Regions from separate parts of the Kitasatospora sp. NPDC059648 genome, predicted to be linked through region 2. Evidence: riboswitches for the same ligand, from Rfam matches in the RefSeq annotation. Region 2 holds a riboswitch; the other holds the start of a gene.
What was found. A riboswitch is a leader RNA that binds a small molecule or an ion and turns the genes downstream of it on or off. The one in region 2 is predicted to bind cyclic di-AMP.

Region 1 (4,327 bases), on a different contig from region 2:
GGCGCTCATTCACGTTGGGGATGGTCAATGCCCGGCGCACGACTTGTGCTGACAGCGCGCCCATCGGCAGTCACCAGCCACTGCCGCTCCGTCCGCAGGCCTTCAGCCGGATCTCGCTGCCCGCCCGCCCCGCTGCGCCCTGGCCGTCATCCTGGTAGCCCTCCGCCGTCGTCCTGGCCGTCGGGGTCGCGTGGGTCGCTGTTCCTGGTCGACGTGGTCGGGAACGCCTCGCGCGTGGCATGGAGCCGGTGGGTGGCTGCGCCCCCGCGGCTGCCCGCCAGGCCGTCTACGTCCGCCCTGACGGACTGTGCGTCGTCGGTGTGGCTGGCCATGGCCGCCGAGACAGGATCGGTCGCGCTGCTCATCGGCAGGCTCGACTGGGACGACATCTACGCCGAGCAGGCGCCTTGGGCGGCGTACGCGTGTGCCGTGCGGTCTGGGCGGCTGGTCGGCGTCCTGCTCGCCGCTGCCCCGGCCGGCCTGGGCGAGGCCTCGGCCGCCGTCTGAGACCGAGGGGCGCTTCGCTGCGGTGAGGGCAGTAGCCCTCTCCATCCCCAGCCCGCCTACCGACCGCCGACCGTCGGGGTTCTCTTACTGGTTGATGATGATTGTGGTTGATGCGAGCATGCCTTGTCGCCCTGCTCCGACGGCGTGCAAGGTCCGAACCCCGCCCACGTGAAACCGACGGAAGCCGGCGCCCGTACCTGCCGGATCGGCCGCGGGATTTCCCCAGTGAGACCGGCAGGTTCGGCTGCGAATCCCGCCCCCGCACCCTCGTCTTCCGCCACGCCATCGCCTTCAGACCGACAGCGCCGCAAGATCAGGTTTTCAGTCGGTCGGCGAGACCGGCGGAGGAGGTAGGCGAGCGTCTCGGCGCTTTTCTCGTTGGAGTCGTGCCAGTGGTCCTCGGGCGGGCCGGTGCCGTAGAACAGCAGCGGGTGTCCAGGGTCTCGGCGAGGAAGGCCGCGGGGGTCCCGCCACCGTTGCGGATCCACAGTGCCGGACACTGCATGGTCCGGCTCATGGCGTCCTCGAGGGCCGCCAGCGCCGGGTGGTCGGGCAGGGTGAGGTAGGGGTCCTGGTTGGTCTCGGCGGTGGTGAGTGGCGCGGCATCACCCGCAAGTCCGGCACGGCAGCCGGCACGCCACCGACGCCGCCGCGCCTGATCAGGCCGACCGGCGCAGCCGCTGAACCATATGCCCCTTTGTGGCGTCTTCTGCCCCGGTACCCGTCCCGATCAAGGAGATCCCACTGTGAAGGTCCACCCCGTTACCGCGCTGTTCCCGATGCTCGGCCCCGACGAACTCCTCGACCTCGCCCAGGACATCGAGAGCAACGGCTTGACCGAGCCCGTCGTCCTGGACGCCGACGGCGTCCTCCTGGACGGCCGCGGACGACTCGCCGCCTGCGAACTGGCCGACGTCGAACCCCGCTTCACCACCTATCAGGGCGACGATCCGGTCTGCCTGATCGTGTCCGCCAACCGCCACCACCCGAACACCACCGCGAGCCAGCACGCCATGATCGCCGCGATGGCACGCTCACTGTCCCCGGGCTCACTCCCGTCCGACACCGCCCGCTGCGGCATCAACGTCACCCGGCTGTCCATCGCCACCACCGTGCTCGAACACGCCCCCGACCTCGCCGAACAGGTCCGCACCGGCACCCTCGCCCTCAATGCCGCCTACACCGCCGTCCGCAGACGCAAGGCTGACGCCAAGGCCCTCCTCGCCCAGCACGCACGACTGCGCCAGCACGCCCCCGACCTCGCCGAGCAGGTCATCGCCGGCCACCTCGCCGTCACCGACGCCACCGCGGCCCTCGACTCCCGACAGGAGGAGGAACACCTCCGCCGGCGCGTCGAGGAGATCGACGCCATCCGCCTCGCCGACGGCGACACCACGCCGGCCTTCGCCCGGACCGCCGAAGCGGGCGATGTCGACTGGCGCCACGCCCATCAGATGGCCGAGCAGTACCTCGCCCAGCGCCACGACGCCATCCGCCACGTCCAGCACAGCCTGGCCGGCATCGCGGAACTCTGGAGCGCCGTCCAGGATCTCGCCCACCACCCTCGGAGCCCCTACGCCCGGGAGATCCTCAAGGGCCTCACCGGCCCGGCGCGCACCCTCGCCCACCGCCTCATCGCTCTCGAAACCGCTTGCGCGACAGGCACGGCCTGATCTGCACCCCGTCGCCGTTACGGCTGAGACAGGTCCGGAAGTCTGCTGCGGCGGCGGAGAAATGTCCCGCCGCCGCTGCCTGTGCATACTCCAACGCGCTCCGACGGACCCCGGGTGCCGCATCTGCCGGCGGCTTCGCGCCCATCCAGGGCCTGGCCGCTGACGGCTCAAGCGCCGCTCCACCCGGCTCCGGGCGCTCGCCCACCGACCTGGACGGACCAGGGCCCGAGTTGCCGTGCAAGAGGCGGAGACCTAAGGAACGCCGCGCAGCCGTCCATGCGGGCCGTGTCAACGCGAAGCCGGGTAAGACCGTGGCCCAGCGGGCGACCTCGCCCGACTGCGCCCCAGCCCTTCCCGGGACGGCGGCCGTCGCGACCGGCATCGACGGTCAGGAGAATTGTCCGATTAAGACACTTATACGATGTTATATCAGCCAATATGGCATTCCGTCAGTTCTTCGTCGGATGTCCATGTGATCTGCATGATACGAACTTGTGTATTCCGGGTCGGTCTGCCTAGCGTTCAGGCTGTTCGCACCTGCGGACCCTGCCGCCGGGACGCCGAGTCCTGTCCACCGGTCGGCCGGACGTCGAGCAGTGCACCGGGCAGGAGCGGGGGAACCAGGTAGTTCGCCGCGCCCTGCTCGGCCCGTTCACGGACGAGATGGGTGTGGCTAGGGGTGAAGCCGCTACGTGCGGCCGGGCTACCTCACGGCCCGAACCCGACAGCTCACCTCGCAGGCGTCGCAGAGGGACGCCCCATGCTGATTTCAGGTACCGGCCGGCATCGCCGTGCGCGCCGGAGACACACCCCGCGTCTGGCCGCCACCGCCGGGATCGCCGGCGCCGGCCTCATGCTGCCGCTGCTGAGCGCGAGCGGAGCCTCCGCCGCGCCCGGCTCCCACACGCACGCGAGCCACGCCGGCTGGCAGGAGCACCATCAGCACCGGCACCAGAGCGACTCCGATAGTCAGCACCGCCACCAGGCCGGCCCACCCTCCGCTCCTGCCTCGCCCGACGCCTCGCACGCCTCGCCGTCGCCGTCCGCCCCGGCCTCCCACGCCCCGGAATCCGCGGCCGCGCGCCCCGGCGGCGAGTCCCAGGGCTCCCATCCGGCGTGGCCCTCTGCTCCGACCCCGGCGGCGTCCCACACGTCCGCGCCGTCGTCCCCGTCCGCCCCGGTCACGCACGCCCCCGCCCCCGCGGCCCCACCCGCCACCCCGGCCGCGCAGACCGGTTCGAACTCGGACGCCGTGCAGCAGGTCCTCAATCTGATCAACCGGGCGCGGGCCGCGCAGGGTCTGCCCGCCTACACCATCACGTCGGGGCTGACCAGCAGTGCCGAGGCCCACAACCAGACGATGGCCGGCGGCTGCGGCATGTCCCACCAGTGCCCGGGCGAGGCCGAGTTGGGGGCACGGGAGACGGCTGCGGGCGTCCAGTGGAACGCCGCCGGGGAGAACATAGGCTACGGCAGCGGGGTCTCCGCCTCGGCCCAGGACATCGCCGCCCTGGCGGTCAGCCTGACCCAGGGCATGCTGAACGAGACGCCGCCGGACGACGGCCACCGCAAGAACATCCTCAGCAGCGTATTCACCCACATCGGCATCGCCGTCCACCGGGATGCCAGTGGAACCGTCTGGCTCACCCAGGACTTCTCCAACTGACCCGTCCGTCAAGGACGTAGGCCGCGGCCGGACCGACCCCGTCCGGGCGGGTCGGCCGCCTCCGTCCCGCGGGCACCCGGCCCGTGGGACGGAGGCGGCCGGAGGATCAGGACCGGATGTCGAGCGCGCCCACCGGGTGGCCGGCCCAGATCGCCCGGGCGGCCACAGCCGGAAGGAGTCCCCCGTTCGGACGCCGTCCTGGCTGTCGTGCGGGTCATGACTCACGGCGTGCGGTACACCGTCGAGGCGAAGACGGCGATCGACGCGCTGCCCGCCGAGCGTCGTGCTCTCTTGGCCTCCCGGCCCAGCAGGCGGTGCGCGGTGATCAGCGCCACCGCGGCCCTGCGGGCAGGCATCGCCTCCTCTTTAGCTTGCGATTTATCCGTTTACGGCGGTTCGCCGGGGTTTGGTGCCTTTCTTGTGGTGAGCCGGTCGGCGGTAGGACTCGTCGGTGGCCAGGAGCAGGCCCGCGTCGTAGTGG
Region 2 (4,327 bases):
GCCGGCTGTCGACCGAGGGGTACGTCTACCTGCCGCCGCAGTACTTCCAGCCGGAGTACGCGCAGAAGCAGTTCCCGGCCGTCATCGTCAGCACCGGCTTCCCAGGAATCGCCGAGAACCTGATAACCCGCTTCAACTACCCGGGTGCCGCCCTCAAACTGCTGCAGGAGGGCCGGATGCAGCCGACCGTCATGGTCCTGATGCGTCCCTCGCCGGCCCTGCCGCAGGACACCGAGTGCGAGGACATCCCGGGCGGTGCCCAGTCCGACACGTACTTCACCAAGGACGTCCCCTCGGCGATCGAGGCCAGCTACCGGGTCTCGACCGACCCGAAGGCCTGGGCCTTCATGGGCAACTCGACCGGCGGCTACTGCGCCGTCAAGCTGGCCATGCGCCACCCGGACGTCTTCCCGACCGCCGTCGCCCTCTCCGGGTACTACGAGGCCGCGGACGACCCGACCACCGGTGACCTCTTCGGCGGCAGCAGGCAGCGCCGCGACGAGGCCAACCTGATGTGGCGGCTGAAGAACCTGCCGCAGCCGAACGTCTCGCTCCTGCTGGCCGGCACCAAGAAGGGCGACGGCAACTACAAGCAGGACACCGAGGCGTTCATCGACGCGGTGCACAGTCCGATGAAGGTCTCGTACAGCATGCTGGAGAACGGCGGGCACAACTTCGAGACCTGGAGCGCGCTGCTGCCCTCCTCGCTGGAGTGGCTGTCCGGGCACCTCAAGGTCCCGGACCAGCCGGGCCGGACCGTCTGAGGACAAACACGCGAACCCCCGGGCCCGGCCCGGGGGTTCGGCGCGTCGTCACACGGCTCAGGCCACCCGTTCCAGGGTCCCCGAGTGCAGCTGGCCGACCCGGCCGCCCTCGCCCTCGAAGGTCCAGAAGGCCCGCACGGTCAGCGTGTTGAGGTCCATCACGTGGCTGACGGTGATCCCGCTCTGCTCCGTCCAGCTGACGAAGTAGACCCCGGGGGCGATCTCGGCGACGTGCAGCCGCACGTCCTCCCACTGGCCCGCCGACTCGCCGAGGCCCTCCCAGCGCAGCCGCGCGCCGTCGGCCGAGTAGGTGTTGCGGAAGGCCGCGCCGTTGTCGACCCGGAAGACGTAGGTACGGCCGGCGAAGGCGGGCAGGGACGCGGTCATGGTGGGGCGGAACCTCTTCTCGGGAGCGTGGGACGGACCGTGCGGACCGGGCACCCCGGACTCGGTGCACTTGTGCACCGCGGAAAATGCCAGGGTTCCAATTTATCCGACCGGGCGGACTCGGGCGGCCCCGCGCCACGGTGCGGTGCGCCACCGTCGCGCCGCTCGCGGTGTGCGGCCGGCACATGGGCGCCGACCGCAGCCCGGTCCTACCGTGCACGCCCATGAGACGTACCCCCACCCGACGGCGCGTCCCCGCCGTACTCTCCGCCCTCCTCCTGACCCTCACCGCCCTTCTCCTCGGCGCCCCCGCCGCCGGAGCGGCCAACGCCGGAACGACCACGGCCCCCCTCGCCCTCGAAGCCACCTTCCCCACCCCCGGCAACGGCTGGGCCAAGGTCGAGCGCTACCTCGACCCCACCCCCGGCTTCCGCACCGAGCAGTTCCCCGCCGACGGCCGCGGCGACCAGGACGGCCCCCGCCGCACCTACTTCGGCACCGGCGAGCCCTTCTCCGGCCGCTTCCTGCTCTACTCCGCCACCGGCTGGGACGCCGGCGGCAGCGGCACCCCCGTCCTGCTGGTGCACGGCGCCAACGACAACGCCGACCGCGCCTGGGCCGACCCGGGGGAGGGCGGCACCTGCGGCGCCCCGAGCTGCCCGTCCACCGGCCTCGCCCAGTACCTGGCCGGGACCGGCCACCGGGTGTTCGCCATCGGCTTCGCCCACGCGCACGGCGACAACCTGCTCCAGGCCCAGGTCGTCGGTGACGCGATCGCGCTGATCCGGGCCCGGCTCGGCGCCCCCCGGGTCGACGTGGTGGCCTGGAGCAAGGGCGAGGTCGCCGCCCGCGCGTACGTGTCCTCGGTGCGCCCCGCCTGGGGGCGGGCGTACGCGGGCGACGTGCGCCGCCTCGTCACCCTCGGCGGTCCGAACGGGGGGATCGACTACGTCTACGCCCACGGCTGGGACTTCGACCTGGCCACCTGGCCGGCCTGCGGCGGTACCGCCAACGCGCCGTCCCCCCACCTGTACATGACCTGCTACGGCACGTACACCGCGCAGCCCTGCCTGGGAGTGCTGCCGACCGGCGGCAGCGACTGCTACCCGGGCCAGCGCCAGCTGCTCGCCCGCTGGGACGCCGCCTACGGGGTGGACACCACCGCCCAGGACTGGTGGACCACCTACTACGGCGGCCAGGGCTTCTACACCTCCGGCCAGGGCATCCAGGCGGCCATCGACGCAGGCTCGCTGGTCGCCCCGCTCCAGCGGGCCGGAATCCCCGCCTCGATACCCACCTACCTCCTCGCGGGCGGCTCGGCCGACATCCCGGGCGTGCTCGACGAGAACCGCGGTCCCAGCGACGGCATCGTGTTCACCGCGAGCGCCCTGGACACCACCGGCATCGCGACCGTCGGCGGCACCCGGCTGCTCGGCGGGCTCAACCACCTGGAACTGGCCTGGTCGCCGGAGGCCGAGAGCCAGGTGGCCGCCTGGCTCGGCTGAACCCCCGGGGCTGGACATCCGAACCCCCGGCCGAGGTGCCGGGACTGATCAACTCGGCGGCCACGCAGCGTCGTTGATCGACACCACTGTGAGCTGCGCGACAACCGGCCCGGTGGAGTTGTCCGTTCACGCACAGCCTGCCTAGCCTGCAACGGGTCGTCCGCCCTCGCGGACCCCGCCGCCGGGGCGCCGAGTCCTGTCCACCCGCCGGCGGGCAGCCGAGCACGACAGCGGACGGGAGCGGGGGAACCAAGGTCAGTGCCCGGCCCGTACGCACCAGCGTGCGGGCTGCGGCTAGGGGTGAAGCCGCTCCACAGGCGGCCGGGCAACTGCAGCCCGAATCCGACAGCTCACCCCGCAGGCGTCGCAGAGGACTCCCGTGCCCCAGCCTGCCGGGCGCCGTCGCGCGCCCCGCCACGCCCGCCCGTCCCACCGCGGACGCAACGCCGCACTCGCCGCGACCGGCGCGTTCGCGATCAGCGGCGCCGGCCTGCTCGGGCTGCCGGCAGTCGCCGGTGCCCAGGCAGCCGCCGGCCCGACCGTCACCCAGGACCGGATCGCCCCCGCCGCCATGGTCGCGGGCAAGGCCACCACCGCCTCGCTGAGCCTGCACTCCTCGTCCTGCTTCGTCGCCAGGACCGTCGGCGTGGGCGTCCGCGACGCGCGCGGCACCAACCTGGACTTCCCGGGCAACGCCGCCGACGTCCGGCTCTGCCCGAGCGGATTCACCTTCACCAGCGGCGTACGCACCCTGCCCGCCGGGACGTACACCCAGTTCGGCTTCTGGCAGGACCTCGGCGGCGGCTGGCACAACCTGCCCTCGCAGCAGCTGGTGGTCTCCCGCGCCGGCACGTCGACGCCCGCCCCGTCCCCGACGGCCACGCCGACCGCCACTCCCACTGCCGAGCCGTCCCCGACGGCCACGCCGACCGCCACTCCCACTGCCGAGCCGTCCCCGACGGCCACGCCGACCGCCACGGCCTCGACCACCGTGCCGACCGCGAGCCCGAGCGCCACGGCGTCGACCACCGTGCCGACCGCGAGCCCGAGCGCCACGGCGTCGACCACCGTGCCGACCGTGAGCCCGAGCGCCACCACCGGCCAGAGCGCCCCCGCGAACCCGAGCACCCCGGCACCGGCCTCCCCGATCGCCGGTAAGGCGCTGACCTGGTCCGACGAGTTCAGCGGCCCGATCGACTGGGGCAAGCGCTGGGTCGGGGACAAGAGCACCGCGTACAAGTACGGCAACCACAACCCGGACGACAACAAGCTCGACTGGCTGAACAAGAACAACGTCAGCGTCGCGAACGGCGTCGCCACCTTCACCGCCACCCCTGGCGGCCCCACCCTGGAGAACGGCCAGCAGTCCTGGAACACCGGCTTCCTGACCACCGGGGGCTCCACCGAGGGCTTCCAGGTCAAGGCCGGTGACTACGCCGAGACCCGGGTCGAGCTGCCTTCCGGCACCGGCGCCTGGCCGGCCCTGTGGACGTGGAAGAACGGCAACGGAGAGGTCGACTCCTTCGAGTACCACCCCGACAACCCGAACCTGCTGGAGCTGACCAACCACGTCAACCCCGGCAACCCTGACTACTACACCGACGCCAAGGCCGTCGCCAAGGACCAGTGGGTCACCATCGGCACGTACTACGGCGCCGACTCGGTGGACTG

Region 1: linked by a shared signal. The riboswitch ahead of ACFV1W_RS22570 (CAP domain-containing protein) and the one ahead of ACFV1W_RS36415 (hypothetical protein) in region 2 are both predicted to bind cyclic di-AMP.

Annotation. Positions count from the first base shown of each region.
Region 1 covers NZ_JBHWDU010000038.1:48,051-52,377, forward strand. Annotated here, with positions in the region: gene ACFV1W_RS22560 (hypothetical protein) at 253-507, shown strand; gene ACFV1W_RS22565 (hypothetical protein) at 1,254-2,180, shown strand; cyclic di-AMP (ydaO/yuaA leader) riboswitch at 2,770-2,938, shown strand; gene ACFV1W_RS22570 (CAP domain-containing protein) at 2,941-3,846, shown strand; gene ACFV1W_RS22575 (hypothetical protein) at 4,068-4,202, opposite strand.
Region 2 covers NZ_JBHWDU010000110.1:6,012-10,338, reverse strand. Annotated here, with positions in the region: gene ACFV1W_RS36430 (alpha/beta hydrolase) at 1-764, shown strand, start outside; gene ACFV1W_RS36425 (MoaF N-terminal domain-containing protein) at 822-1,151, opposite strand; gene ACFV1W_RS36420 (esterase/lipase family protein) at 1,376-2,656, shown strand; cyclic di-AMP (ydaO/yuaA leader) riboswitch at 2,911-3,033, shown strand; gene ACFV1W_RS36415 (hypothetical protein) at 3,036-4,327, shown strand, end outside.